DNA from 3 places in the Hymenobacter sp. B1770 genome. Region 1 is predicted to be linked to each of the others. Evidence: riboswitches for the same ligand, from Rfam matches in the RefSeq annotation. Region 1 holds a riboswitch; each other region holds the start of a gene.
The links. A riboswitch is a leader RNA that binds a small molecule or an ion and turns the genes downstream of it on or off. The one in region 1 is predicted to bind S-adenosylmethionine.

Region 1 (9,792 bases):
CAATAGCCCTGCTGGTGCACCGTTTGGGCCGGAGCAAGCAGGGGCAGCAGAAAAAGCGGCAACAGGGTTTTCATGAAAAGAGCCGGAAAGCAGACGGCAATAAGGTTGGTTAGACCTTATCCAAAAAATCGTGAAATGGTCGGTCATGCTGAGCCTGCCGAAGCATGACCGTTTTTTATTGTTCAAATAGCCCCTTAGTACACGTCCTCGAGGTAGCGGCGCTGCTTCTTTAGCTCGCGCACGTAGCTGTCCGCTGCTTCAGCCGAGAGGCCGGCTTCGCGGCGTACGACTTCGGCTAGGGCCGTTTGCACGGCGCTGCCGAGGCGCTTTTTATCGCCGCAGACGTAGAACTGCGCCCCATTTTCGAGCCAGCCAAACACCTCACGGCTGTTTTCGAGCAGGCGGTCCTGCACGTACACTTTCGCGGCCTGGTCGCGCGAAAAAGCCACATCGAGCTTGGCCAGGCCGCCGCGCTTGAGGTGCTGCTGCCACTCGGCCTGATACAGAAAATCGGTGGTGAAATGGGGGTTGCCGAATAGCAGCCAGTTGCGGCCGGTGGCGCCCAGCTCCACCCGCTCCTCCACAAAAGCCCGGAAGGGCGCCACTCCGGTGCCCGCGCCCACCATGATAATGTCGGTGGCAGCATTGGCGGGCAGCTTGAAGTATTCGTTGGTTTCCACGAACACCCGCGCCGTGTCGCCCACCGTCAGTTGGTCGGCCAGGTACGATGAACACACGCCGTGCTTGCGTCGGCCGTGGGCGTCGTAGCGCACGGCCCCCACGGTTAGGTGAACTTCGTCGGGGTGCACGAGCAGGCTGCTGGCAATGGAATAGGCGCGGCTGGGCAGCGGGCGCAGGGTTTCGGCCAGGGCCTGGGCCGTGAGCTGGTCGGTGGGGAAGTCCGTGAGCAAGTCGGCCACGTCGCGGCCGTAGATATAGGGCTGCAGGCGCGCCGTGTCGGCCAGCAGCGAGTGCAGCTCGGCGTGCTGGGTGAGGGCGGCGTAGCGTTCGAGCACGTCGCGGGTGAGCACCGTCAGCTCGCGGCGGCTGGCCAGCACAGCGGCCAGCGGGCGGCTTTCGCTGCCCAGCTGCACCGGGGCCGTGTCGCTGAGACGGGCGGCGCGCAGCACTTCCTCCACCAGCCCGTCCTCGTTGATGGGCAGCACGGCCAAGGCATCGCCGGGGGCGTAGTGCAGGCCCGCGCCGGCCAGGTCCAGCTCAATGTGGTAGGTTTCCTTCGACGAGCCGCGCCCATTCAGCTGAATGCTTTCCAGCACCCGCGCCGGCCAGGGGTTGGTGCGCGTGATGGCGGGCGAGAGGCTGGGAGCGGGAGCCGGAGTGGCCGCACCGCCGGCACTGGCCGCAGGGGTCGGAGCTGCCACGCCTATTTTATCCAGGACAGCGGCAATCCATTCTTCGGCGGCTGCGTGGTAGTCCACGTCGCAGTCTACGCGGTCGAGCAGGCGGGTGCCGCCTAGCTCGCTCAGCCGCTGGTCAAACTCCTTGCCCGTTTGGCAAAAGTGCAGGTAGCTGCGGTCACCGAGGGCCAGCACGGCAAAGCGCAGCTTCGGGAGCTGCGGGGCCCGCGGCCCCAGCACGAAGCGGTGCAGCTCCTCGGCAGCAGCGGGCGGTTCGCCCTCGCCGTGCGTGCTCACAAGCAGCAGCAGGTGCTGCTCCTGGGCCAACTGCCGGGTGGGGTACTCGTTCAGGTCGTGCACGGTGGCCAGCAGGCCGCGCCGGCCGGCCGCCTCGGCGGCCTGCTGGGCTACTTTTTTGCCATTGCCGGTATGCGAGCCGTAGAGGATGGTGAGCTTTTCTGTCGCGGCAGGCGCGGCGGCCGCAACCGGGGCTTGGGCGAGCGCGGCAGCGGGAGCGCCGGCAGCCTGCCCGTAGAAGTACCCGCTTAGCCACACCAGCTGCTGGGGGGTAAAGCCGGCCGTGAGCTGGCGCAGGGCGGCTTCGTCGAAGCCTGCCGGTAAGGGAGAGAGAGATTGATTCACGGGTAAAAACGAGGCTTAGTGAAAAACAAAAGGGCTGGACCGCATCAGGCCACTTTGGCGTAGGGCCGCAGCTCATGGAGCAGCGCGGCGTGCGCCTCGGGCTGCGTGCCGGCACTCCGGCAGGTAGCCAGCCGTACCACCTCCCCCACCACAATGATGGCCGGAGCGCCCAGACCGGCGCGGGCCGTTTGGGCGGCCAGGTCGGCCACCGTGCCGGTTACGAGGCGGGCAGTGGGCAGCGTCCCATTCTGGATGACAGCCGCCGGCACCTCTGCCCCGCCGTGCCGGGCAAACAAGGCCATGATTTCGGGCAGGCGGTTCAGGCCCATCAGAATGATGGTGGTGGTTCGCGGCGTGCGGGCAGCATCGGCCACCGCCCCCGACAGCTGGCCATCGGCGGTGGTAGCCGTTAGCACCCGGAAGCCTTCGCTCAGGCCCCGGTGCGTGGCCGGAATGCCCAGGCTACCAGCCGCCGCCACGGCACTGCTGATGCCAGGCACGTACTCGGCGCCCAGGCCGTGCTGCTCAGCGTACAGCATTTCTTCGCGGCCGCGGCCAAACACAAACGGGTCGCCCCCTTTCAGCCGCACCACGTGGCCGTAGCGGTAGGCCTGCTCTACAATCAGGACATTGATTTCGTCCTGGGTGTAGCCCGCGAAGCCTCGGCGCTTGCCCACAAAAAAGGCGGGCGTGTGGGGCCGGGTGTGTTCCAGCAGGGCCTCGTTGGCAAGGGCGTCGTAAAGCACTACATCGGCCGAGGCCAGCACCCGCGCCCCCTTGAGCGTCAGCAGCTCCGGGTCGCCCGGGCCAGCACCAACCACCGTCAGGCGAGGAATAAAAAGAGAAGTGGAAGCCATGGCGTAATTGCTGGTCGGTGTTAGCTGTTAGTTATTTGTTGACAGTCGTTAGGGCTCTTGTATCTGACTGCCTACCAACTGAAATCAAATAGAGAAGGCGGCCTCGGCCGGCACCGGCGTGGTGAAGTAGTCGGGGTCGGTGCCTTCGATGAGGCCGGCGGCCAGGGTGGCGCCCGTTTGGTCGTCGACGAGGATGAAGGCCCCGGTGGCGCGGTTCTGGCGGTAATCGTCGACCACGAGTGGGCCGGCTGTTTTTAGCTGCACCCGCACGATGTCGTTGAGCTGAGCGGTGTCGGTGCCGACCTTCTCGAAGGTGGCCACGTTGGTTTTGTGCACAATGGCCGTCACCGAAGCCTTTAGCACGGCAGTGTGGTGCTGCACTAGCAGCTTGCGCCCGGCTTTGAGGGGCCGCTCGTCCATCCAGCACAGGGTAGCCTCTACTTCGCGCGTCACGGCCGGGTGGGCGCTCACGGGCACAATGGTATCGCCCCGGCTCAGGTCCACGTCGTCGCGCAGGCGCAGCACCACGCCCTGGGGCGCAGTGGCTGCGGCCACTTTCTGCTGGTTTACTTCCACGGCCTCAATCACCGTTTCCACCCCCGAAGGCCAGATGCGCACGGCATCGCCGGGCCGGTATGTGCCGCTTTGCACGCGGCCGGCGTAGCCGCGGTAATCGGGCAGCTCCGGGGTCTGGGGCCGGATAACGTATTGCACCTGAAAGCGTGGCTCGTTGGGGTTGGCATCGGCCGGCACGGGCACGCTTTCGAGGTATTCAAGCAGGCTGGGGCCGGCGTACCAGGGCAGGTGCCGCGAGCGCCGCACCACGTTGTCGCCGTTAAGGGCGCTCAGCGGAATAGCTGCCACATGCGCCAGTTTCAATTGGGCGGCCACTGCTTGGTAGTCCCTCACAATGTTGTTGAAAATAACTTCGTCGTAGCCCACCAAATCCATTTTGTTCACAGCCAGCACAAAGTGCTGAATGCCCAGCAGCGAGGCAATGAGCGTGTGGCGGCGAGTCTGTTCGATGACGCCCTGCCGGGCATCGACCAACACAATGGCCAAGTCGGCGTTGGAGGCGCCTGTAACCATGTTGCGGGTATACTGCACGTGGCCGGGCGCATCGGTGATAATGAACTTGCGGCGCGGCGTGGTGAAGTATTTGTGCGCCACATCAATGGTGATGCCTTGTTCGCGCTCGGCTTTTAGGCCGTCGGTTAGCAAAGCCAAGTCGACCTCGCCGCTGGCGTGGCGGCGCTTTTCCAGCGTGGCTAGCACGTCCAGCGACACGGAGTCGCTGTCGTAGAGCAGGCGCCCGATGAGCGTGCTCTTGCCGTCGTCGACGCTGCCGCAGGTGATAAATCTTAGTAAGTCCATTTTATATAAAGTTGTGCGGGCCGGGGGTGAGGTTCCGCCGAAAGGGTTTCTAGAAATAGCCGTTGCGCTTGCGGTCTTCCATGCCAGTTTCGGAGAGGTTGTCGTCGAGCCGCGTGGCGCCGCGCTCGCTCACCTTGGCCAGCAGCAGGTCCTGAATAATGTCGTCGATGGAAGCGGCCTCGCTTTCCACGGCGGCCGTGCAGGTGGAATCACCCACGGTGCGGAAGCGCACGCGGCGGCTCACAATTTCGTCGGTGTCGTCGAGGTTAAGGTGTTCGCTCAGGCCCAGGAGCTGGCCGCTGGGCAGCACCACGCAGCGGCGTTCGTGGGCGAAGTAGATGTCGGGCAGGGCAATGTTCTCGCGCTGGATGTAATTCCACACGTCCAACTCGGTCCAGTTGGAAATGGGGAACACGCGCACGTTTTCGCCCTTCTGGATGCGGCCGTTGTAAATGTTCCACAGCTCGGGGCGCTGGCGGCGCGGGTCCCACTGCCCAAACTCGTCGCGCACCGAGAAAATCCGCTCCTTGGCACGGGCCTTCTCCTCGTCGCGCCGGGCCCCGCCAATGCAGGCGTCAAACTCAAACTCCTCAATCACGTCGAGCAGCGTGTAGGTCTGGAGCGGGTTGCGGCTGGGGTATTTGCCGCCCGGCTCGTGCAGGCCCCGTTCCCGGATGGTATCCTCCACTTTGCGCACGATGAGCTGCTCACCAAGCTTGCCAGCGAGCGAGTCGCGGAAATCAATGATTTCCTGAAAGTTGTGCCCCGTGTCGATGTGCACGAGCGGAAAAGGAAACTTGCCGGGGCGGAAGGCCTTTTCGGCTAAGCGCGTGAGGGCAATGGAGTCTTTGCCGCCCGAAAAAAGCAGCGCGGGGCGCTCAAACTGGCCAGCTACTTCGCGCAGAATGTGGATGGCTTCGGCTTCGAGGCGGTCCAGGTAATCAAGGTTTAGGGTAGTCATAAGGGCGTAAAGAAGGAGGGCCCCGGCGGAGCCATTCGCGGATAAATGAGACTAGTGGGACAGCTTACTCTGGCATTCGCTCCACCACCGGGTCGAGGCCCTGGTGTGGGGCGGTGGCGTGCAGGCCGCACTCCTTGGCGGCCTGGTCTTCCCACCACCAGCGTCCGGCCCGGAAATCCTCGCCCGGCTGAATGGCGCGGGTGCAGGGCGCGCAGCCAATGCTCACAAACCCCTGCCGGTGCAGTGGGCTAACCGGAATGCCGTGCTCCTGGGCAAAAGCCTGGGCCTGCTCCCAGGTCCAGTCGAACAAGGGGTGCACTTTGATGAGCTGGTGGGCAGCATCCCACTCGGCCGCGTGCATCTGCTGGCGGTTGGCCGATTGCTCGGCCCGAATGCCCGTCACCCACAGCTTTTGGCCGGCCAGAGCGCGCTGCAGCGGTTCCATCTTGCGGATGTAGCAGCACTCCTTGCGGTTCTCGATGCTTTCGTAGAAGCTATTGGGGCCCTTTTGGCTTACCAGCGCTTCCAGCTCGGCGGTCTGAGGCGCAAACACCTCAATGGGCCGGCCATACCGCAGCAGGGTTTTGTTCCAAGTGGAGTAGGTTTCCTGGAAATTGCGGCCCGTGTCGAGCGTGAACACCCGAATGGGCAGCTCGTGGGTGAAAATGAAGTGAGTAAGAATTTGGTCTTCGAGGCCAAATGAGGTCGAGAAGGAGGCTTTGCCGGGGAAGTGGTCGGCAATCATCGCCAGGGCTTCCGGCACCGATTGGCCCACCAAGTAGCGGCTCAGGTCATCGACCAGCCCTGCCAGGGGATTTTCCATAAAAATGAAGGGAGCGGTGCCGCACACGCAGACACCAGGTGGCTAAAAAGCAGGCTCGCAGCAGCTTTCGCAGGGCATGCCCATGCTCTTAGAAGAGTGGCTTATGCAGCCGCCGACATTAAGGGATTACCTCAGAGGTAACAACCGTTAAAAAGGGTGCTTCAACAACCAGCCGTTGCCCCGGCCATGCGCATAGCCCGGCAGCACATGCAACAACACATTGACTGTTGGGCAGGAGCGGAAGTGGTCAGCAGGCGGAGGTGGTTGGAATGGCGCACGGCAACTTGTTTTTATATGGTCAGGAGTTGGCACCGTTCTGCGTTAGCAGGGGGTTGCCGGCGTTTCGTCGAGCCTGTCTCTCCACGCCTCTGTATAAAAACAATCCTTCAAACTAGAGGAATTGATGTGCCAAATATAGAAGAAAAATTTAATTAACCAAAAATATCCGTCCGACACGCCCCCCCTTGCGATGGGCACAACGTGAGAAAGCCCCAGTACCCGGAGCGGCCCGCAGTGGCGCAATAGCCTTAGAAAGCGCACTCGTACAGCGCTGGTCAGGTGCTGCTAACGGCGCCATACCTCCAATGTTATCATTTTGTGAAGAGGTCTTTGATGTACCCGATTGCGTTGCCCATGGGCTCAGCGGCACTTGGCGATTGGGGCACAGCAGCGCGGGTGGCACCAAGATTCATCGGCAAAGCGAGGGTTAAAAAAGCGGACCGGCGCCCCATGCAAAGTAGCTCGGTGGGTGCTCATGGCAGAAGGCCGGTGTACCCACCGAGCCTACCAGTCCCATTAGGCCGACCTCTTACTCCCCTGCTGCTCCGGGGCTGGCGTCCCAGCCGCCGCCTAAGGCACGGTAGAGGTCGATAAGCAGCAGGAACTGCTGGCGGCGCGTGTCGGTGAGGATGAGCTCGGCATCGAGCACGCTGCGCTGGGCCGTCACCACTTCGAGGTAGTTGGCGTAGTTGGCCCGGTAGAGGTCGTTTGATACATCCACGGCGCGCGTGAGGGCGGCCACTTCCTGCTGGCGCAGGTCAGCCACGCGGCGGTAGTTTTCAATGCCGCTCAGGTTGGTGCTCACTTCCTCAAAGCCGGTTTGCACAGCCTTTTGGTAGTTCCAGTAAGCGGCCTGCTGCTGCGCGGCCGAGCGGCGGTAGTCCGCCCGAAACAGGCTGCGATTGAGTAGTGGGGCCGAAAGGCCGCCGAGCAGGCCGTAAGCCAGCGAGCCGGGCGTTTGGAAGAGCAGCGCGGGTGTGTACGCATTTAGCCCCAGGTACGGGCCCAGCGTGAGCGAAGGCAGGAAGGCGGCGCGGGCGGCGGCTACATCGGCGCGGGAGGCTATCAGGTTCAGTTCGGCCTGCTGCACATCGGGGCGGCGCAGGAGCATGGCGGCGGGCAGGCCGGCCGCTACTTGCACCGGTATCTGCTGCATGGTCAAGGGCAGGCCGCGCCGGATGGGCTGTGGGTAGCGCCCCAACAGGCGGTTAAGAGTGTTTTCGGTGGCGGCGATGCGCTGGCGAGCTTCGATTTCGAGGCTGCGGGTGCGCAGCAGCTGGGCCGCGAACTGCTGCACGGCCAGTTCGGTGGCCCGACCACCCAGCTTCTGGAGCTTCACAATTTCGACGGCGCGTTCCTGCAGGGCGCGGTTTTTACCCAGTACGGCCAGTTGGTTGTCGAAGGTGAGCAGCTCGTAGTAGAGGCTGGCCACCTGGGCGATGAGGGCGGTTTGCACCAGGCGCCGGCCTTGCTCACTGGCCAGCACGCGCGCGAAGGCCGCTTGGCGGCGGCTACGCAGTTTGCCCCACAGGTCGATTTCCCAACTGCTTTGCAAGCCCATGGAGAAGTTGGGCACCCCGTTGGGCAGGTCCCGGCCGTCGTTGGTACTGGTCTGGCCCTGGGCCGCATAGGCAGCAAACCGGTCGAAGCCGGCGGTTGCCCCGACTCTTGCACTTGGCAACAGCGCGCCCTGAGCCGCCAGCAGGCTGGCGCGGGCTATTTCCACGCGCTGCACGGCCACCAGTAGGTCGGGGTTGGCGTGCAGGGCCGTATCGATGAGGGTTACCAGGGCCGAATCGCCGAAGAACTGGTGCCAAGGTAGCTGCGCCAAGGTGAGGGTATCAGCAGTTGCCGGGGTGGCGGTGCTGAAGGTGGTAGGGATGGCCGTTGAGCGGGGCGTGACGACACGCGGGGCTACGGACTGGCAGCCGGTGAACAGTATAATTGCGAATAGAACACCAAGAGGGAACCTCACCCCCCGGCCCCTGCCGGGCACGGCCCCTCTCCAAAAAAGAGGGGGAGCCTGACGCCTTGAAGGCGCAGCATCGATAAAAAGATTATTCAAGGACATAGTTATCTTTCTAAATACCTTAGTAGCTCATGGTTTGAACCACATTTTCATCGTCAGGCTCCCCCTCTTTTTTGGAGAGGGGCCGTGCCCGGCGGGGGCCGGGGGGGTGAGGTTCTCCGTCAAGCCGTAGTCGCCACCTTCTCCTCCACAACTGGCGCATCCTCCAGCTCCGTCAGCGGCTCTTTTGGATTCTTTTTATCACTTGAAAACAGCACGTACAGCCCCGGAATCAGCACCACGCCGAATATTGTGCCGATGAGCATGCCGCCTGCCGCCGCCGTGCCGATGGACCGATTGCCCACGGCCCCAGCGCCGTTGGCCACGCACAGCGGAATCAGGCCCGCGATAAAGGCGAAAGAAGTCATTAGAATGGGCCGCAGGCGCGAGCGCGCCCCTTCTACAGCCGCATCGAGCACGGAAGCGCCCTCGTTGCGGCGCTGCACGGCAAACTCGATGATGAGAATGGCGTTTTTGCCCAGCAAACCAATGAGCATAATCAGGGCCACCTGGGCGTAGATGTTGTTTTCGAGACCCAGCAGCTTCAGCGACAGGAAGGAGCCGAAGATGCCGGTGGGCAAACTCAACAGCACCGGCAGCGGCAGCACGAAGCTTTCGTACTGCGCGGCCAGCAGCAGATACACAAACACCAGCACCAGCAGGAAGACGTACATGGCCTGGTCGCCGGACAGAATCTGTTCGCGCGTCATGCCGCTCCATTCGAACGTGTAGCCGCGCGGCAATTCCTTGGCCGCCACCTGCTCCACGGCTCGAATGGCGTCGCCGGAGCTGTAGCCGGGGGCAGCATTGCCGTTGAACTGCGCGGCATTGTAGAGGTTGTAGCGGGTGAGCTGCTCGGGGCCGTACACTCGCTCCAGGCGCATAAACGTGGCGCAGGACACCATTTCGCCGCGGCTGTTTTTCACGTACATGGTCAGCACGTCCTCGGGCTTGCCGCGGTAGCGCGGGTCGGCCTGAATCATGACGCGGTACATCTGCCCGAAGCGGATGAAGTTGGAGATGTAGTTGGCACCCATGAAGGTTTGCAGCGTGTTCATGGCCTGGGCCACATTCACGCCTTTTTTGGCAGCCAGGTCAGCATCGACCTTGATGAGGTACTGCGGAAATTTGGGGTCGAAGCCAGTGAAGGCGCCCTCTACGGCCGGCGACTTGTTCAGGGCCGTGAGGAAGCGCTGGGCCACCCGGTCGGTTTCCTGCAGGTCGCCGCGGCCGGTGCGGTCGAGCAGCTGCATCTCGAAGCCGCCGGCATTGCCGAAGCCCGGCACGGTGGGCGGCGTAAAAAACTGAATCTGTGCGTCGGTGATGTGGCGGGTTTTGGCCGTGAGCTGGGTCATGATGTCCTGCACCGACTCGGTGCGCTGGTCCCAGGGCTTGAGATTAATCATGCCCATGCCGTAGCTGGAGCCCGA
Region 2 (9,792 bases), on a different contig from region 1:
GCCGGCTACGCCAAACTTCATGGGGGGCAAGCCTTTTTGCTCGCGGCGGCGGCGCATGTCGGCAATGCGCGCCCCGATTTGCTCTGGCGAGTCGCCGTGCATCACGTAGCCGTCACACTGGGTCGAGATGAGGTCTTTGGCCGCTTCCGACTCACCGCCTGCATACAGAAACGGCGCCTTGGCGGGCTTGGGCTGCAGGATGTTGTCGGCTACCTGGTAGTATTTGCCGTCGTAGCTGAAATGGTCCTGCTTCCACACGTTGGTCACCACGTCGAGCCACTCGCGGGTGCGGGCGTACCGGTCGTCGTGCTGCTCAAAGTGCAAGCCGTACTTGGTGGCTTCGTCGCGCCACCACGACGATACCACGTTCAGCGACAAGCGGCCGGGGGCAATCAGGTCGATGTTGGCGGCCTGCTTGGCCAATAGCGCGGGGTTGTGGAAGGTGGGCCGCACGGCCACCATTATTTCCAGCTGCTCCGTGACGGCGGCCAGGGCGGCAGCGGTGCTCCACGCTTCCAGCGAAGGCGCCTCAGTGCCCTTGATATCGTTCAGGTACAGTTCGGCAATGAGCGTGAGGTCGTAGCCGAGGGCTTCACTGCGCTGCGCCAGTTGCTTGACGTAGCTCCAGTCGGTGGGCATCTGCTCGTCTTCAATGTTGCGAAGCCAGCCCCCAAAAATGGGCATCCAATATCCGAATTTCATAGTTTGATGTTTTAAAGTACCACGGTCGGTTTAAGCGAGACGCCTTAATTTAGTCTGTCATCCTGAGCGGAGAGAAGGACCTTATCACGCTCGCAACAGTTTGATTACTGTGAGTTGTTCTTCGGTGATAAGGTCCTTCGCTCCGCTCAGGATGACAAATGGCCTCGTTTGATAATAAGCTAAGCAGTGGCTAATTCCGTTGGTACCGCTGCCTCAGCGCCTTTTGGAAGCTGCGTTTCCAGGTAATCGACGAAGCGGGCGTAGGGGTCGAAACCAACCACGTTCACGGCATCGGCCACGAAGTTTGACAGGGCGTTAATGTCGTAAAACAGCACGTCGCCGGTGCGGTCATCGATGAGGTATTCGATGCCACCGACGTCGATTTTGGCGGCAGCCACGATGCCTTCCACGGCGGCAATCACTTCGGCCGGAGGCGTGAAGGCCTCCACCTGAATGCCTTTTTTAGGCGCTTCGGTCAGGCAAAATTCGGCCGACTGCTCCTCGGGAATCTGGCAGATTTCGGCGGGGCACAGGTTGAAGCTCTCGCCGGTGGTGAACACCTTCATGGCGTAGAGAAACTTGCCGTCCAGCATTTCGACGCGGTGAATGTTGCCGCCGCGGGGCGTCACGTATTCCTGTACCAGCGCGGTCTGGTCAATGCCGAGGTCAATCTGGTTGGCGTCCACAGCGGCCTGTAGGCCCTCGGGCGTATCGAAGCGAATGATGCCCGCACCGCTGCCGCCGATGTTCACCTTCACCACAATAGGAAAGCGCAACTCCTTGGCCGCGTCCACTGCCCGGGAAGCATGGTTAATCACAAACGACTTCGGGTATTTCAGCCCCAGCGACTCAAACAGGGAAAGCTGGCGGGCCTTGTTGGTTTCGATGGCCGTAGCCGCCGAGCCGTTGATGATACGCGTGCCGATGCGCTCGAGGTGAGTGGCGAAGCCGGCGGTGTGAAAAATGCCCTGCCCGTTGCCGCGCAGGTAAGCCGAAGAGCTCATGCGGTTCACCACTAAGCTGTAGCGGCTTTCCTTTTCCGCGGGGTTGAATAAGTGGTGGGCGGCGTCAATCTTCTCATAGGGCAGCCCGCGGCGTTCCAGCTCCGCAAACAGGGGCTTAAACCATTCGGGGTGCTCGAAATAGATACCAATGGGCTTTTGAGTCAGCGACATAATCAGAAACTTGGGTTGTAAATAAATAAGACGGTGGTGTGAGAAGGCCGGCCAGTGGGCTCTGCACTGCGGCCACGAATACAGAAAACTGGGGGTGGCCTAATGAGCAGGCAGTCGGCAGCGTTGGTCCTTCCCAGATTTTAGCGAAATGGCTGCTTGGCTTACGTTTTCACATGAGATGGTTGTTGCCAAAGCAGTGCCTTTAAGCACAATGCCCGCTGCGCGCCGAAAAGCGACAGCCAGCAGCAACCCGGAAAGTGGGGATGCGGAAGCCTACAGGCAGCCGCAAAAACGCTGGCATGCAGAGGCGCCAAGCCTCGGCTACTGCCTACCTACCCGCGAAAAACCATTCGGGACAGGCTAAGCCAGACAACAACAGCAACAACAGCCCACGCCAGCCCAACGCATGACAGCGGGGGAGGCAGTAAAATCGGCAATGGGATTGGGGAGGTTGTTGGCAGCGTCCACGGCAACTTGTTTTTATATGGTCAGGAATTGGCACCTTGCCCGCGGTTGCGGATGGTTGCCGACGCTTCATCGAGCCTGTCTCTCAGCGCCTCTGTATAAAAACAATCCTTTGGGAGAAAGAATTGATACTGCAAAGATACAGCGAAGCCCCCGATTTGTTCCAAACCGGGGGCTTCACTTTGTTTATAGCTCAGGTTTTGGCCTACGCCAATGCCAGCAAACACCAGCTGCTCTGGGGCTTCTGCTCTATTTGCTAAGTGCTACGCGCACGCCGCCCATCAGCCAGCGGCCGGGCATCTGGGCGCCCAGCAGGTCCGAGTATTTTGCGTTGAACAGGTTCTGAGCCTGACCTAACACCCATAGTCGCCCGGGTAGTAGGGCCACCTCGAGGCGGCTATTGATAACTCCGTAGCTAGGCGTGAGCACTGCATCGTTCACGGTGAGGCTGGGAATTGTTTGCTGGGCGGCGCGCTGCTTGTATACGCCACCCACACTGGCCATGAAGCGGCGGTGCACCAGGCTCACATTGCCGCTTACGAGCTGCTTGGCTACGTTGCTCAGGTACTGCGATACGATGTCCCCGTCCACGTCGAGGTGGGTATAGGTGTAGCCTACACTGCCGTCCAGACGTAGGCCAGTGCTTAGCTGGGCCCGGGTGCTGGCTTCCAATTCCAGGCCCTGCGTTGTTACGGCAAACAAGTTTTGGGCGAAGCGGTAGGTGGCAGCTAGGTTCAGATTGGTGAATCCGGTGCTGGCCTGCACTACGCTGCCGGGGGTAGCCACGTAGTCAATCAGGTTGCGGCCGTAGCGGTTAAAGTACGTGGCGCGCAGGGTGAGCACCGGTCCGATTACATAATCCAGGCCGCCCTCGTAGCTCCAGGTGCGCTCGGCATCTAGGGCGGGGTTGCCCACGTTGAAGCCGCCGGGTACCGTGCCGGGCCGGATGGCCGAGTTGTATTGCTCGGTGAAGTTGGCGGCCCTGATGGCCCGGCCCACTGCGGCGCGGGCCGTCAGCTTCTCGCCCAGCTGCTGGCTGGCGGTAAGTTGGGGCAGCACCTCGGTACCGTACGCTTGGTCATGGTCGAGGCGCAGGGCGGCGGTCAGGTTCAGGGTGGCAGTGGGGCTTAGGCCGGCCACGGCAAAAACGCCCTGGTGCCACACGGCGTGGTTGCCGCGGTCGTTGCTGCGCACGCGGCGGCGGTCGGCTTGGCCGCCCAAAGTCAGCTGCACTTTCTCCGAGAAGCGCAGCTGGTGCTGGCCCTGCACGTTGAGGTAGCGCATGAGGTGGTCGCTGGCGGCTGAGGTGGGCGTGTACACGTAGTAATCGGTGCTGGTGGTGCCCACCAATTGCAGTTCGGTGCGGGCGCGGGAGTTCCAGTCGTAGCGCAGCTGCCCCTGGTACCAGTCGCGGGCGGTGGTTTCGCGGGCGCGGTCGCCGGCGTTGGTCGTGTAGAAGTTCTGGGCGTTGTAGTCGCGCCGGTCAAAGCTGGCGCGGGCGGCGGCGCTGAGCTTGCTGCTGACCTCGTAAGCGGCCGAAAGGGAATAAGTATTCAGCTTAAAATCGTTGCGCAGGCCGCCGGGCAGGTTCAGCGGTTGGCCGCTGGCTGAGTTGTTGAGGATGCCGCCCGCCAGGCGCAGGCCATTGTCCTGGCCGTAAAAGCCAGCGTTGGTGGATTTTAAACCGTACTCGCCGGCCATAAATGTGCCGCCCAATTCCATGCTATCGGGCCGGTGGGTGGCAGCAAAGGTTTTGGTGACAATATTGACGAAGCCGCCCACAGCATCGGGTCCGTAGAGGGCCGCACCGGGGCCGCGCACCACTTCAATCTGCTCAATCTCGGCCGGCGTGATGGGCAGGTAGCCCGCGAAGTGGCCTGTGAGTGGGTCATTCAACCGCATGCCATCCAATAGAATCAGCACTTGGTTGAAGGTGGAGCCGCGCAGGGTAATGTCGGCCTGGGTGCCGAAGCTGCCCCGGCTTTGCATTTCGATGGCCGGTAGCAAACGCAGCAAATCATCGAGCGAGGCCACTGGGTACTGGCTCAGGGTGCGGCCGGGCACCACCGTTACGTAGCGGCCGGTCTGGCCAGCTACTTGGTCGAGGCGGGTGCCATACACGGTTACCTCGTGCAGGCTGCGGCTGCTGTCGGCCGGAGTCTGGGCCAGAACATTAAGCGAAAATGAAAGGGCGGCAATCGGTACAGTCAGGCGTAAACAAAGCATCATGGTGGGATAGATGAGGCCACAAACTTACGGGCGGGAATGAGTGTTCGCGCTGCTGGCTCAGTTTCCCTACTTTCGTAGCTGCGATGGGAACGCTCCCTTCACGGCTTGGTCCTTCGCGCAACCCACCACCTCCATCTCGTTTTCATGAAGCACCTTTTTGCGTTGGGCCTCCTGGGCCTCGTGGCCGCCACTCCGGCCCTGGCGCAGGCACCCGCCTCCCCTGCTCCCCGGGCCGAATTGCCCTACCGCGCCTCTGCCACCAAAGTCAATGCCCTGGTGCACACCAAGCTCGACGTGCGTTTTGACTATGCCAAGCGCTACCTCTACGGCAAAACCTGGATTACGCTAAAGCCCCACGCCTACCCCACCGACACCCTACGGCTCGATGCCAAAGGCATGGACATTAATGCCGTGGCTCTGATGAACGGCGACAAGCAACAACCCCTTAAATACACCTACACCGACGGCGCCAACCTGCGCATCAACCTCGGCAAAACCTTTAAGCCGGGCGAAGAATACGTCATCTACATCGACTACACTTCCAAGCCCGACGAGCTGAAGGTGCAGGGCAGCGCCGCCATCACCGACGCCAAGGGCCTGTACTTTGTGAACCCTGACAGCGCCGTGGCGGGTAAGCCGGTGCAAATCTGGACGCAGGGCGAGACCGAAGGCTCCTCGGCCTGGTTCCCAACCATTGACCGGCCCAACCAGAAAACCACCCAGGAAATCAGCATGACGGTGCCCGCCAAGTACGTCACGCTCTCCAACGGCGCGCTGGTGAGCCAGACGCCCGCCGGCCCCGGCCTGCGCACCGACACCTGGAAAATGGACCTACCCCACGCCCCCTACCTGTTTATGATGGCCGTAGGCGACTTCAAAATATACAAAGACACACCGTGGCGCGGCAAGGAAGTGAGCTACTACCTCGAACCTAAGTACGCGCCCTACGCCAAGCAGATTTTCGGCAACACCAACGACATGCTGGAATTCTACTCCAACCGCTTGGGCGTGGAATACCCCTGGAATAAATACGCCCAGATTGTGGCCCGCGACTACGTGAGCGGCGCCATGGAAAACACCACCGCCACCCTGCACGGTGAGCAGGTGCAACTCACCGACCGCGAGCTGCTTGACCGCGAGTTTTCCGGCGAATCCGTTATTGCCCACGAGCTGTTTCACCAGTGGTTCGGCGACTACGTCACGGCTGAGTCGTGGTCGAACATCACCGTGAACGAGTCGATGGCCGACTTCTCGGAAGGCCTTTACGCCGAGCACAAGTACGGCCGCGACGCCGCCGATGCTCACTACTACCGTTATATGCGTCGCTACCTGGCCAGCCCGCGCGACGCCACCAAGTCCCTGGTACGCTTCCACTACGAGCAGCAGGAAGAAGTATTCGACCTGGTGAGCTACCAGAAAGGCGGCGCCATCGTGGACATGCTGCGCACTTACCTGGGCGATGAGGTGTTCTTCGCCGGCCTGCAGAAATACCTGAAGGATAACGCCTTCGGCACCGGTGAAGCGCATCAGATGCGCCTGGCTTTTGAGGCCGTGTCGGGCCAGGACCTGAACTGGTTCTATAACCAGTGGTACTTTGCCCCCGGCCATCCGGTGGTGACCATCGATTACGCCTGGGACGCAGCCAAAAAGGTGCAGTCTGTAACAGTAAAGCAGACCCAGCCGGGCCAGCCCTTCCGCCTGCCCTTCGCCATCGACTACTACGTGGGCGGCAAAGTGCAGCGCCAGCAAGTGGAAATGACCGAGGCCACCCAAACCTTCACCATGCCCCTATCGGCCAAGCCCGAACTGGTGAACGTGGACGCCAACAAGAAAACCCTCTGGCAGAAAACCGACAACAAACCCCTGGCCGACTACGTGGCCCAATACAAGCGCGCTCCCCTGTTTGTAGACCGCGCCGAAGCCCTGGGCGCCGCGGCCAAAGAGCAAACCACTAACGCTGCTGCCCGCGGCGTGCTGCTGGCAGCCCTCAACGACAAGTTTTACAGCCTGCGCGCCGCCGCTGCCGAGGCCCTGAAGCTCGATGACAAAACGGTAGCCAAGGCCGCGGCCCCGGTGCTGCGCAAGCGTGCCGCTACCGAAAAAGAGCCCGCCGTGCAGGCCGCGCTCCTGGCCGCCTTAGCCAAGCTGAAAGACAAGAAGGACGAGAAGCTATTCGGCCAGCAGCTCAACAGCCAGTCCTACAAAGTGCAGGGTGCGGCCCTTAGCGCATTAGCAGCAGTGCAGCCCGCTCAGGCCCTGGCCCGCGCCAAGACTTACGAGAGCGACAGCCACGGAGCCCTCACCCAGGCCGTGATGGAAGTATATGCCTCTAGTGGCACAGCCGAGCAGTGGCCCTACATCCGCGACAAATTCGACGCGGCCCGCCCCCAGGGCCAATTCAATATGATGGAACCCATGGCTGCCATGCTTGGCCGCCTCGACGATGCTACCGCCGTTGCGGATGGCGTAACGCGCTTGAAATCCCTTGGGTTGAAATACAAGAGCTACGGCGCCGACAAGCCGGTTATCGGCCTGTTGCAGGGCATTGCAACTGCCAGAGCCAATCGGCCCGGCGCGGCCGACACCCAGCAAGCAGTTGCCAAAGCCGTTGCGGAAATTGAAGCCGCGAAATAGGCAGCTCCTAGTGCTTAAAGGCCCGACAACTTAGTGAGTTGCCGGGCCTTTTTTGTGGGGCAGCGGAGGAGTAACGCAAATGCTGTAGTTCGCACTACTCTATACCCAGCTGAAAAAAACCAATGGCCTTCCACACTGTGCGAAAGGCCATTGGTTTTTTTCAGCTGGACGTCACCTTAGTTATTAGCACTGCTGGAAGCTACTTATCCGCGGGGTCTTCCTTTTCGCCTTCGTAGGTGGCGGAGTCTTTGTCGCTGCTGGCTGGCGCCTCGGTGGCGTAGATGTGCTTGAGCTCGTTGAGGACGTCGCCGCTATTCACCGCCAGGTCTTTGAGGCGTCCATCGGCGATGTCGTACACCAAGCCGTGCAGGCGGGGTGGATTGGCTCCGCGCATGGCGTTTTGGATAATGCTGGTTTTGGCGAGGTTCTGTACCTGCTCGATAACGTTCAGCTCTACCAACCGGCGTAGCCGCTGCTCCTCGTTTTCAACGCTGCGATACTCGCTTTCATGCAGCCGAATAACGTCGCGGATGTTCGTGAGCCAGTTGTCGATGAGGCCATACTGCTTGCTGCCAGCCGCTGCAGCCACGCCGCCGCAGCCGTAGTGCCCCACCACCAGAATGTCCTGCACGCCTAGGACTTCCACCGCGTACTGCAGCACGCTCAATAGATTCATGTCGTTGTGAACCACCAGATTGGCGATATTGCGGTGCACAAACATTTCCCCGGGCCCTGTCCCGGTGATGTTGGAAGCTGGAACCCGCGAATCGGAGCAGCCAATGAAGAGGTAGCGCGGCTTCTGGCCCTTGGCCATGCGGCTAAAAAACTCAGGGTCTTGGGCGTTCTTATCGGTTACCCACTGGCTGTTGTTATCGAGAATTTCTTGAATACCGGACATGATAGTTTTTTATTGGTGGTGTTTTAGGGTGGAAATTTTTCTATGTTCACTGCCTAATGGGACGGCGGCCAAGGCAATGGTAGGCCTCTGTTGGCACTTAGTGTACGGCCAAGTCGACCTGACGAATGCCTCGCATCTCCAGTTGAATACCTCGTGCGGGGGCCGCCTGGCGGAAAGCTTCTATGGCTTCCAGCACGTCGTGGTCGATGACGTCGGAACGGGTGCCGTCGAGAATAACGCGGCTGCCCGATGGAAGCTGCTCGAGGGTAGTCACGATGCTGGCCTTGTTAAGAAACGAAACGTGTTCGGGCAGGCGCAAGTGCAGCAAGCCGGGGTCGTCTTCGGGAGTGGGTTCGTCGCGCAGGTACGAGCCTGCCTTGGAATTATCGCGCAGGATAAAGAAGAAACCTAGCGCCAACCCAATAGCAACCCCTTTGAGCAAATCGGTAAACAGCACCGCCACAATGGTGATGATGAAAGGAATAAACTGCTCGCGCCCGAGCTGCCACTGCTTGCGATACAGTGCCGGTTTGGTAAGCTTGTAGCCGACCAGCAGCAGCACTGCAGCCAGGGCCGAGAGTGGAATCAGGTTCAGAATCGAACCCATAAACAACAGACTCGCCAAGAGCAGTAAACCGTGGATGAAAGACGACATTCGGGTTTGACCGCCGGCACTGATGTTGGCAGACGAGCGCACGATAACGGCTGTGACGGGCAAGCCCCCCAGCAACCCGCTTACCAGGTTGCCGCTGCCCTGGGCCATCAACTCGCGATTGGTAGGCGTGTGGCGCTTATGGGGGTCAAGGTTATCGACGGCCTCCACGCTTAGCAGCGTTTCGAGCGAAGCCACGAGGGCAATTGTTAGAGCCACCCCATAAGTTGCCGGCCTTCTCAGGGCGCTAAAATCTGGAAATACTATCTCGCCCAAGAGCTGTTGCGGTGACGACACTACAGGCAGCGTTACCAAGTGCTCGGGACGAACCTGCAGGTCTGGAAAAACAGCTTTAAACAGTTGATTCAGGGCTACCGCAGCCAGCACCGCCACCAGCGCGCCGGGCATCAATCGCGCCCACGATTGGCGGCGCACGGCTGGTGTATCCCAAAGCAGCATAAGTAGCAACGCAACTGCTCCTATCAGCAAAGGCCCTAGGTTTAAGTTTTGAATGGCTGCCCCGATAGCCAGAAACGAGTTTAACCCATCGACCTTAGAAAAATTCATGTCCTCCAAGTAGTCCGTGTCGGCACCGAGGAAGTGGGGAATCTGCTTTAAAATCAGGATAATGCCAATGGCTGCCAACATGCCCCTGATAACTGCTGCCGGGAAATACAAGGCAATGATTCCGCCCCGGGCCAGTCCCATAATTATCTGAAAAACACCCGCTATAGCTGTGGCCGTAAGCACAGCCGGCCAAGACCCTAGAGTGGATATGGCCGATAACACAATGGTAGTAAGACCCGCCGCTGGCCCCGTCACGCTAACGGCCGAGCCGCTGAGCCAACTCACAAGCACACCGCCCACAATGCCGGCCACTACCCCCGCCAACAGGGGGGCACCCGACGCGAGCGAAATGCCCAAACACAAAGGCAGGGCCACTAAGAAGACCACCAGCCCCGCCGGGGCATCCTGACCGATAGACCCAAAAAGCGAAGGTTTAGGTAAGGGGGCTTCGGCATTTGTACCGGGAGCAA
Region 3 (9,792 bases), on a different contig from region 1:
CTTCCACCTTGCCTTTTTGCTTCACGGTTTCGGCAAATTCCAGCAGGCGCTCGGTAGCATCTGGGCGGCGGTTGAGGAGCACGTCTTCTACCAACTCCAGCAGGTCTTTGGGCACTTCGTCGTATACCGCGAGCTGGTTGGGGTTCACAATGCCCATGTCCAGCCCCGCTTGGATGGCGTGGTACAGAAAGGCCGCGTGCATAGCCTCGCGCACCACGTCGTTGCCGCGGAAGGAGAACGAAATGTTCGACACGCCGCCGCTGGTGAGCGCGCCGGGCAGATTCTGCTTAATCCAGCGCACCGACTCAATAAAGTCGATGGCGTAGTTGCGGTGCTCCTCCATGCCGGTACCGACGATGAGGATGTTGGGGTCAAAAATGATGTCCGTGGCCGGAAAGTCGATGCTCATCAGCAGGTCATAGCTGCGCTGGCAGATTTCCTTGCGGCGCTCGAGCGTGTCGGCCTGGCCGTCCTCGTCGAAGGCCATCACCACCATGGCCGCGCCGTACTGGCGCACCGTGCGGGCCCGCTGCAAAAACACCTCCGGCCCTTCTTTCAGCGAGATGGAATTGACAATGCTTTTGCCCTGCACGCACTTCAGGCCCGCTTCCAGCACGCTCCATTTTGAGGAGTCTATCATCAGCGGCACCCGCGAAATATCGGGCTCCGAGGCAATGAGGTGCAGGAAAGTGGTCATGGCCTGCTCAGAGTCGAGCATGCCTTCGTCCATGTTGATGTCGAGTACCTGGGCGCCTTCCTCCACTTGCACGCGGGCCACGGCCAGTGCTTCCTCGTAGGCACCGGTGCGGATGAGCCGGGCGAAGGCACGGGAGCCGGTCACGTTGCAGCGCTCGCCCACGTTTACAAACAAGCTTTCGGGCTTGATGGCAAAGGGCTCCAAGCCGCTCAGGTGCGTGGCCCGCGGAATTTCGGTTGGCAGTGGGCGCGGCTGGTACCGCTCGGCCAGCTTGCTGAGCTCGGCAATGTGCTGGGGCGTGGTACCACAACAGCCGCCTACCACCGTCACAATGCCGTCCTTCAAATAATCTTCGACCAACGCCGCAAATTCCTGCGCCGACTCATCGTAGCCGCCAAACGCATTGGGCAAACCGGCATTAGGGTAAGCCGAAATGTGCACGTCGGAAATGCGGCTGAGCTCTTCCACGTACTGTTTGAGCTGGTTGGCGCCGAGGGCGCAGTTCAGGCCCACGCTCAGCAGTGGCAGGTGGCTGATGGAGTTCCAGAAGGCTTCCACCGTCTGGCCCGACAGCGTGCGGCCCGAGGCATCGGTGATGGTGCCGGAAATCATGAGCGGCACCTGGCGGCCGCCTTCGTCGAAAAACTTCTGCACGGCATAAAGTGCCGCCTTGGCGTTCAGCGTGTCGAAGATGGTTTCGATGAGCAGCGTGTCCACGCCGCCGTCCACAAGGCCACGCACTTGCTCCAGGTAGGCGGTGGCCAATTCGTCGAAGGTCACGGCGCGGAAACCGGGGCGGTTCACGTCGGGCGAGAGCGATGCGGTGCGGTTGGTGGGGCCCACGGCGCCGGCCACAAAGCGCGGCTTATCGGGGGTAGAGTACTCGTCAGCCGCTTCACGCGCCAAGCGCGCCGACTCGTAGTTCAACTCATATACCACGTGCTCCAGCCCGTAGTCTGCCTGCGCGATGGTGGTACCCGAGAAGGTATTGGTTTCCACCATGTCGGCCCCGGCGGCGAAGTACTCGGCGTGGATGCCCTTAATGATGTCCGGCCGCGTGAGGCTGAGCAGGTCGTTGTTGCCCCGCAGCGGCTTGGGGTGGTCAGCGAACCGGGTACCGCGAAAGTCTTCCTCGGTCAGCGGGTGGCGCTGTATCATGGTGCCCATGGCGCCGTCGAGAATCAGCAGGCGCTGGCGGAGCAGGTCGGGAAGAGGAGAAGGAGCGGCAAGGATGGCAGTGGGCATTTCTTTCGGATTGAGTAACGGGCAAGTAGCGCGTATCCAGAAAGAAACCCGAACAGTGCTGTTCGGTTCCGGCTGTCATCTTCTTTCACCCAAAAGGAGGTGAAACGGGAGTTGGCACCTACTCTAGGTAGGTTGCCAAGACGTCATCGGGCCCGGTCCCTCGGTCTTTCTGGATAGCAGCGTAGGACGAAGATACAGCCGCTTCCGCGAATTCGCATGGTGCACCTTCGCAACCTAAGGGCCCGATAGCAGTTTAGTACAAGCTTGCCTATACAAGGGTTTGTCCCTGAATAAAGTATTCAGCAGTCATGCAACGCGTATAGAACGTAGCGCAGCATGACGTTCTTTTTTGGTTTTTTGTAAACAAGGTTGAAGCAATACCAACCATGGTAAAACAAATGAAAGCTGCCTTCTATACAGAGTTTGGCGGAGTGGATAAAATCCAGATAAATAACCTCGACGTTCCCGAGGTAAGAGAGGGAGAAGTACTGGTACGGGTAAAAGCAGCCGGTGTCAACCCTGTCGACTCGGCAATTCGGGCCGGGTATCTGCAGCAAATACTTCCCTATGAATTCCCCCTGGTTCCGGGTTGGGACGTAGCCGGCGTGGTAGAAGAGAGGGGCCACAGCGCCCGCCGCTTTGCCGTGGGCGATGAAGTATATGCCTACGCCCGCCGCCCCACAGTACAGCACGGCACCTTTGCCGAATACCTGGTGCTGCCCGAAAGCTACCTGGCGCGGCGCCCCAGCAGCCTGAGCTGGGAGCAGGCGGCTGGTATTCCGCTGGCCGGTCTCACGGCCTACCAGTCGTTGTTTGATGCTGGCCAGCTGCAAGCCGGCCAAACCGTGCTCATCCTAGGCGCCTCAGGTGGGGTGGGTAGCTTCGCCATTCAACTGGCCAAGCACCAGGGCGCAACGGTGGTAGCGGTAGCCAGCGAGAAGAATTTCGCCTACATGAAAGAGCTGGGTGCTGATTTCACTGTCGATTACAAGCAAGGTGCCGTGGGCGAGGCTGTGAAAGCGTTGGTGCCCGCTGGCGTAGACCTGATTTATGATTGCATCAGCGGCGAAACGCTCACGCAGAGTTTATCGGCGCTGAAGCCGGGCGGTGCCCTGGTTTCCATTCTGCACAACGGCCAGGGACTGGACGCCGGCATCCGGTTTCACTACGTTTTTGTCGAGCCCAACGCCGTGCAGCTGGATGCGTTGCGCGAACTAGCCGATGCCGACAAGCTGAGAGTGAACGTGAGCCAGACATACTCGCTGGACCAGACGGCTGAGGCATTCACTCAGATTGACACGCACCACACCACGGGCAAAATCGTTATTGTGCCGTAGCAGCCAGCTGTTTATTGGTGCCAAAAAACGTGTCGCTGCTCCATTTACATAGCGCCTGCAAATCGGCAGTGATTCTGCCCATTTGCAGGCGCTACAGCGACCAAGTCGGCCAAACGCTGCCTGCCGGAAACTCCACTGGCTCCGGTGGCAGCTCCAAAAAGGCGGTAGCGCCCACGAGCCCTGCCAAATCTCCAGAGCCACCTACTCGTAAGGGAGTGGCCAGGCGCCGCCCTTCCGCATCCACTGTAAGCCGCACGGGCACAAAATGAGCCAGCTGGGGCTTAAAAACAATGTCAACGGTGAGCACCGCCGGCGCGGGGGCATCAATCGCCGCGCCGGTTTTTGCGGCAGCGGTGGGCTGCATGCAGGCGCACAGCCAGGGCCGCACGTACCGGCAGGCCGTCAGAAAGGTCGAAACCGGGTTGCCGGGCAGGCCAAACACCACCGGCCCCGCCGCCCGCGCCCCAAACCACATGGGCTTGCCAGGGCGCTGGTTTACTTCGTGGAAGATTTCGACCACTTCCAGCTCGCGCAGCAGGCCAGGCAGGTGGTCGGCGCGGCCCTTGCTCACGGCGCCGCTCAGCACCACCGCATCAAAGCCGGCGCCCAGAATATTGGCCAGGACCTGGCGCAAGGAGGCCAGCTCATCGGTGAGGTGAAACAGGGCCACCTCGGCGCCGGCTTGAGCAAACAAGGCCTGGAGCGCATAGGCGTTGGAACGTCGAATCTGGTGCGGCAAGGGCGTTTCGCTGATGCCCACCAGTTCATCGCCGGTGCTTACGACGGCCACTCGGGCGGCGCGGGTTACGCTTATTTCGGCCGCGCCGATGGTGGCGGCCACGGCCAGCTCGGCGGGGCCCAGGCGGGTGCCGGGCGCGAGTAACACATCGCCCAAGCGCCGGTCGGCGGCTTGGCGGTGAATGTTGACGCCGGGGGCATTGGGCGGTGGAATTTGAATGGTGGCGCGGTTATTTTCCAGCTGAATATCCTCGTAGCGAATCACCACGTCGGTGCCGGGCGGCAGCACCGCGCCGGTCATCACTTCCACAGCCGCCTGAGCATTGAGCAGAGGCTGGGGCGGTGCGCCGGCGTATTGGGTGTGCTCGATGGCGAATTCCGTCTGGCCGCCCGCCCAGGCGGCGTGCACCACAGCGATGCCATCCATGGCCACCCGACTAAAGGGCGGAAAATCGCGGTCAGCTGTGAGGCTTTCAGCTAGGACGCGTCCGGCTGCTTGGGGCAAGGGCACCGTTTCTGGGGGGAGCGGGCAGGCGGTGGCGAGCACGCGGGCAAAGGCTTCGGTAACGGTGAGCATAAGGCGCAAAAAAAAGTAGAGACGCATATTTGCGTCTTCGCTGAACGATGTGACAGGCAAAAGCACAGCTGCTGCTGATGCTCTTTTTTGTCAAACAATCTGTGGCAGGAGTTAGCTATCAATACCCTTGTGACCGCAGTTGCTGTTATACGAGCTATTCGTTCAACGATTAGGCACAAATATGCGTCTCTACACTCTATGCTAACCAAGAATTTTACCCACGTCAACGCCGCCAATCAGCCCACCATGGTCGATGTGGGGGCCAAACCACCCACTCGCCGCGTGGCTCGCGCCCGCTGCCGCGTTGTGCTCGGCGCCGACTTGATGGCCCGCGTGCAGGCCGGCGAAATGCCTTCGCACAAAGGCCCGGTTATTCATACGGCCATCCTGGCGGGCATTATGGGCGCCAAGCGTACCTCGGAGCTCATTCCGCTGTGCCACCCGCTGGGGCTCGATGATTGCAAAGTCACCATCGAGCCCGACGGCCCCGACGCCCTGCGCGTGGAGTGCACGGCCATAGTCACAGGCCGCACTGGCGTGGAGATGGAAGCCCTAACCGGCGCCACCGTGGCCGCCCTCACCATCTACGACATGTGCAAGGCCTTTTCGCACGACATTACCATCGATAGCGTGCAGCTTGTGGAAAAAACCGGTGGCAAGCAGGACTTTCATCGTGCCGAAAATTTGTAAATTCCGCCATGGACAGTCATAGAATCTCGAGCGTAAAACGTACCAAACACGCTGCACTTGCTCGGCCCGATATGGGAGAGTTTGGCCGGCATGAATTAGCCATTCTGGGCGCCCCCTGCGGTGATATTCAGGCCTTGGTGGCCCAGCTACTGCCGCACTTATCACCCGCTCTGCGCGTGGCTTACGTGGATGCCGACCACGCCAGTGGCGATGCCGCAACTGCTGACGCGGCGCCCGAAACCACGGGCCGCCCTACTCCCTACGTGTCCGAAAACGGGCTTTCGGCCGAGCTGGTGGATAAAATAACTTACCGCCAACTCAATCTTACCCGCGCCCTCGACCGCTTCACCCAGCCCGAGCTGCTGGCCCACGAAAGCGTGGTGCTGGTGAACGGCAACCACTTCCGGGCCCGCCAGCAGGTCGTGATTGTGGACCCGCGCAAACCGCTCGACAAAAAGCTTGACCGCCTCACCGACGTGCGCCTCATCCTGCTGGCCGAAGGCCAGACCGACCTGCCCGCCGTGCTGGCCCAGCACCTGAGCGAGGCCCCGCTGCCGCCCGTTCTGCGCCTGGCCGACACGGCCGCCGTGGCCTCGTTCATTCGTCAGTGGTATTTGCGGGCTGCGCCGGTGCTGCGCGGCCTAGTGCTGGCCGGGGGCCGCAGCGAGCGCATGCAAACCGACAAAGGTGCCTTGCACTACCACCGCCTCGACCAGCGCCAGCACACCGCTGCGCTGCTCGGCGAGTTTTGCCCCGACGTGCGCGTGTCCGTCCGTCCCGACCAAGCCGCCAACCTGCCCGCCGGCCTGAAAGCCCTGCCCGATACCTTTCTGAACCTCGGCCCGTTGGGCGGCGTGCTATCCGCTTTTCAGGCCGACCCCAACGCGGCGTGGCTGGTGCTGGCCTGCGACCTGCCCTTCCTTACGCGCACCACGCTGGAGTTTCTGGTGGCCAACCGGCAGCCGGCCAGAGCAGCTACGGCCCTCAAAAGCCCCTGGAATGACTTTCCCGAGCCGCTCGTAACCATCTGGGAGCCGCGCAGCTACGGGCAGCTGTTGCGCTTTTTGGCACTTGGGTATTCCTGCCCCCGCAAGACGCTGATTAATTCCGATATCGAGCTGCTGGCTCCGCCCGTGCCCGAGGAGCTGCGCAACGTGAACACGCCCGAGGAGCGCGAAGCGGCGACGCAGGAGCTGAAAGCCGGCTAGCGAGAGCCTACGTGCCAACGCCAGGGCAGCGCAATGCCGCTGCTCTGGCCCGGCCAGCCGACGCAGATGCCCCGAGCCGCGAGCTAGCCTGCCAAATCAGGAAGGATGTTGCCTCAACAAATCGTAATATCCTAAGTCTTTGAAAACCTATTTGGTATTGCCCTGATTCGTCTTTTTTTGAGCGTGCGTACAACTTGCCGCCGCTTAAAAGTTCCATTACTGTGCAGGTTGGCACACTTTTCGAGTGGGGCAGGCCCGAGTATCTTATTCACTCTCTTAACTCCCATGAAAAAGTCTGCATTCTTTGTCGCCTCCCTGCTTGCCATGGCGGCCATCTCCTCGGCCCAGGCCCAGGACGTTCGTTTGGGTTTGCGTGCCGGTGCCAACTACTCTAACCTGGCCGGTAATGTCAAAAACGAAAACACTTTCAATAACAAAGTTGGCTTTCTGGGCGGCGTAATGGTCAACATCCCCGTGCTGGCCGATGGCTTCCTCTCGGTGCAGCCCGAAGTGCTTTACTCGCAAAAGGGATTCGAAAACAAGCCCACCGAATACACCGGCTTGCTGGGCGCCAAGCAGAAGCGCGAAGGCAATGTGAATTATAATTACATCGACGTGCCGCTGCTGCTGAAAATCAACGCTGGCGGCTTTATTGCCGAAGCCGGTCCGCAGTACTCCTACCTGCTCAGCGCCAACGACGAAACCAAAGTTACCACCACGCCCGCCCTGGGTGGCTCGCCTACTACCAGCGAGTCTCAAAACAAGCGCGACGTGAGCGGCCTCAACCGCAACGAGCTGGGCTACGTGGCCGGCGTCGGCTACCAGGCCAACAGCGGCCTGAGCCTGAGCCTGCGCTACACCGGCGCCTTCAGCGACTTTGTGAAGAGCGACAACAACACCTACTTCAATGGCGACCTGAAAAACGCCCGCCACTCGGCGTTCCAGCTCTCGCTCGGCTACCTCATCGGCAGTAAGTAAAGTTGCTTGCTGTCAAGGTAGCTTCACTGAAAAAGCCCGGTTCCTGCGCAGGAACCGGGCTTTTTATTGTTTCTAGCCGTGCTACGGATGCGCCGCCACCCACTCCGTGCCGTCCTCGTATTCCTCGCGCTTCCAAATCGTCACCACCTGCTTAAGCGTGTCGATAATAAACTGGCAGGCGGCGAAGCTTTCGGCACGGTGGGGCGTGGCCACGGCCACTACCACGGCCACGTCGCCAAGCTCCAGGGTGCCTTTGCGGTGCACCACGGCCACTTCCTGTAGCATGGGCCAGCGCTCCACAGCCTGGGCCACCACGTGGCCGAGTTGGGTGAGGGCCATGCTGTCGTAGGATTCATAGTGCAGGCGGCGCACCGGGCGGCCGCCCGATTGGTTGCGCACCGTACCGATGAAGGCGTTAACGGCGCCCGCGGCATCGGTTTGCACGGCGGCCAGGGCGGCGGCCACGTCTATGGGTTGGTCGGTGATGGCGAGGTGGGGAGTCAACTAATAATCAGCGTTTAGCATTTAACAATGGGCAATTCAGCAATCAGCAGTTAACAGGAGTTCAATCGGCCATGAGTTGCCCGAATCTCATGGCTGACCGTTCATTGGTCAAGGTTAAATGTTAATTGCTAACTGACAATCAGCCGCCGGCTACCGGTGGAATAAGTGCAATTTCGTCGACCGTGTGCAGGGGCTGGTCGTTGCCCGCATATTCATTATTCACGGCCACAGCGCAACTGCGTAGCTCGCCCAGGGCAGGGTACTGCCGACGCATTTCAATCAGTAGTTCGCCTACTGTGGCGGGGGCGGGGGCTGGCAGTTCAATGACAGACGTGCCCACGATGTCGCGGGTAATGCCGTATAGGGAGACTTTTAAAGACATATCTTCGGCGTAAATTTTGAGCGAAAACCGGTGCAATCAGGCTTTCGAAGCCATTGCTGCGTTCGGCACTTGAACACCTTTGGGTCCTTGAGGGTTTAGCGCAAGCCGGCTGTCTTACGTACAGCCCTACAAATTTGGTGATAAACGTGCTATCAACTGTTCCATCTGCGGCCACCGGCGGGGCTTCCACTCTTTACGACCAGCACGGCCGGCCGCTAGAGTACCTGCGCTTGGCCGTGACGGACCGCTGTAACCTGCGCTGCTTCTACTGCATGCCCGAAGAAGGCATCAAGTACATGCCCAAGCACGCCCTGCTCAGCTACGAGGAGATGCTTCGCCTCACCGGCCTGCTGGCCGCGCTGGGCGTGCGCAAGGTGCGCCTGACCGGTGGCGAGCCGTTTGTGCGGCGCGACCTGGTGCCCTTCATGGAGCGCTTGGCCCAGCTGCCCGGCATCAACGACATTAGCCTGACCACCAATGGCGTACTCACCGCCCCGCATGTGCCCGACCTGGCCCGATTGGGCGTAAAAGCCGTCAACCTCAGCCTCGATACCCTGGACCGCGCCCGTTTCGCCAGCATCACGCGGCGCGACGAGCTGCCGCGTGTTATGGATACTTTCTATGCGCTGCTGGAGGCTGGTATTCAGGTGAAAATAAATGCCGTGGTGATGGACGGGCAGAACATCAACGACCTCATTCCGCTGGCCGACCTCAGCCGTTCGCTGCCCGTAGATGTGCGCTTTATCGAAGAGATGCCTTTCAACGGTGGCAGCCACGAAGCCGGCCCGGCCTCGCTGCCCTGGAACCACGTGCGCATTCGCCAGCACCTGGAGGAGCATTTCGGCGCCCTAACGCCCGTGGCCCTGGCGGCCGGCGCCACGGCGTCAGACTATACCATTGCCGGGCACAAGGGGCGCGTGGGCATCATTGCGGCGTATTCGCGCACCTTCTGCGGCACTTGCAACCGCCTGCGCCTCACGGCCGAAGGCGGTATCAAAACCTGCCTCTACGACCAGGGCGTGCTCGATGTGCGTGCCTTGCTGCGCGGTGGCGCCAGCGATGCCGAAATCACGACGGCGCTCTCCACGGCGTTCCGCTACCGGGCCGCCAACGGCTTTGAGGCCGAGCGGCAGCGGCCCCTGCACCAGCTCAGCTTCGAGAGCATGGCCACTATTGGCGGGTAGCCAAGTATCGAGGAGCACCGTACTTGCGGAGACCGGCATCGGTTACTAGCCCTTCGCTCATGAAAGCTCTGCTCCTCGTTTTCAGCATCGTTCTGGTGCTCTACGTGGCCTTGTGCTGCGTGCTGTACTTCAAGCAAGAAAGCCTCCTGTTTTTCCCCAACCAGCTGCGGGCCGACTATGAATTTCGGTTCTCGGGGGACTTTGAGGAGCGCTGGATTCCTACCCCGGACGGGCCCCGTCTGCACGGCCTGC

Region 2: it holds a riboswitch for S-adenosylmethionine, as region 1 does, so the genes downstream of both, ACP7AJ_RS10120 (ATP-grasp domain-containing protein) here and ACP7AJ_RS08665 (phosphoadenylyl-sulfate reductase) in region 1, are expected to answer to the same signal.
Region 3: it holds a riboswitch for S-adenosylmethionine, as region 1 does, so the genes downstream of both, metH (methionine synthase) here and ACP7AJ_RS08665 (phosphoadenylyl-sulfate reductase) in region 1, are expected to answer to the same signal.

Annotation. Positions count from the first base shown of each region.
Region 1 is NZ_JAFCUF010000003.1:418,681-428,472, forward strand. Features, by position in the region: gene ACP7AJ_RS08640 (DUF2490 domain-containing protein) at 1-74, opposite strand, end outside; gene ACP7AJ_RS08645 (assimilatory sulfite reductase (NADPH) flavoprotein subunit) at 195-2,000, opposite strand; gene cobA (uroporphyrinogen-III C-methyltransferase) at 2,045-2,857, opposite strand; gene ACP7AJ_RS08655 (sulfate adenylyltransferase subunit 1) at 2,942-4,231, opposite strand; gene cysD (sulfate adenylyltransferase subunit CysD) at 4,281-5,192, opposite strand; gene ACP7AJ_RS08665 (phosphoadenylyl-sulfate reductase) at 5,257-6,015, opposite strand; SAM riboswitch class I at 6,303-6,394, opposite strand; gene ACP7AJ_RS08670 (TolC family protein) at 6,824-8,269, opposite strand; gene ACP7AJ_RS08675 (efflux RND transporter permease subunit) at 8,485-9,792, opposite strand, start outside.
Region 2 is NZ_JAFCUF010000004.1:206,303-216,094, forward strand. Features, by position in the region: gene ACP7AJ_RS10115 (LLM class flavin-dependent oxidoreductase) at 1-702, opposite strand, end outside; gene ACP7AJ_RS10120 (ATP-grasp domain-containing protein) at 882-1,877, opposite strand; SAM riboswitch class I at 2,355-2,447, opposite strand; gene ACP7AJ_RS10125 (TonB-dependent receptor plug domain-containing protein) at 2,592-4,571, opposite strand; gene ACP7AJ_RS10130 (M1 family metallopeptidase) at 4,716-7,205, shown strand; gene ACP7AJ_RS10135 (carbonic anhydrase) at 7,405-8,103, opposite strand; gene ACP7AJ_RS10140 (SulP family inorganic anion transporter) at 8,201-9,792, opposite strand, start outside.
Region 3 is NZ_JAFCUF010000005.1:272,047-281,838, forward strand. Features, by position in the region: gene metH (methionine synthase) at 1-1,942, opposite strand, end outside; SAM riboswitch class I at 2,015-2,122, opposite strand; gene ACP7AJ_RS12435 (NADP-dependent oxidoreductase) at 2,341-3,279, shown strand; gene ACP7AJ_RS12440 (molybdopterin molybdotransferase MoeA) at 3,371-4,594, opposite strand; gene moaC (cyclic pyranopterin monophosphate synthase MoaC) at 4,793-5,284, shown strand; gene ACP7AJ_RS12450 (NTP transferase domain-containing protein) at 5,356-6,492, shown strand; gene ACP7AJ_RS12455 (porin family protein) at 6,778-7,470, shown strand; gene ACP7AJ_RS12460 (molybdenum cofactor biosynthesis protein MoaE) at 7,552-7,974, opposite strand; gene ACP7AJ_RS12465 (MoaD/ThiS family protein) at 8,114-8,356, opposite strand; gene moaA (GTP 3',8-cyclase MoaA) at 8,503-9,540, shown strand; gene ACP7AJ_RS12475 (alpha/beta fold hydrolase) at 9,600-9,792, shown strand, end outside.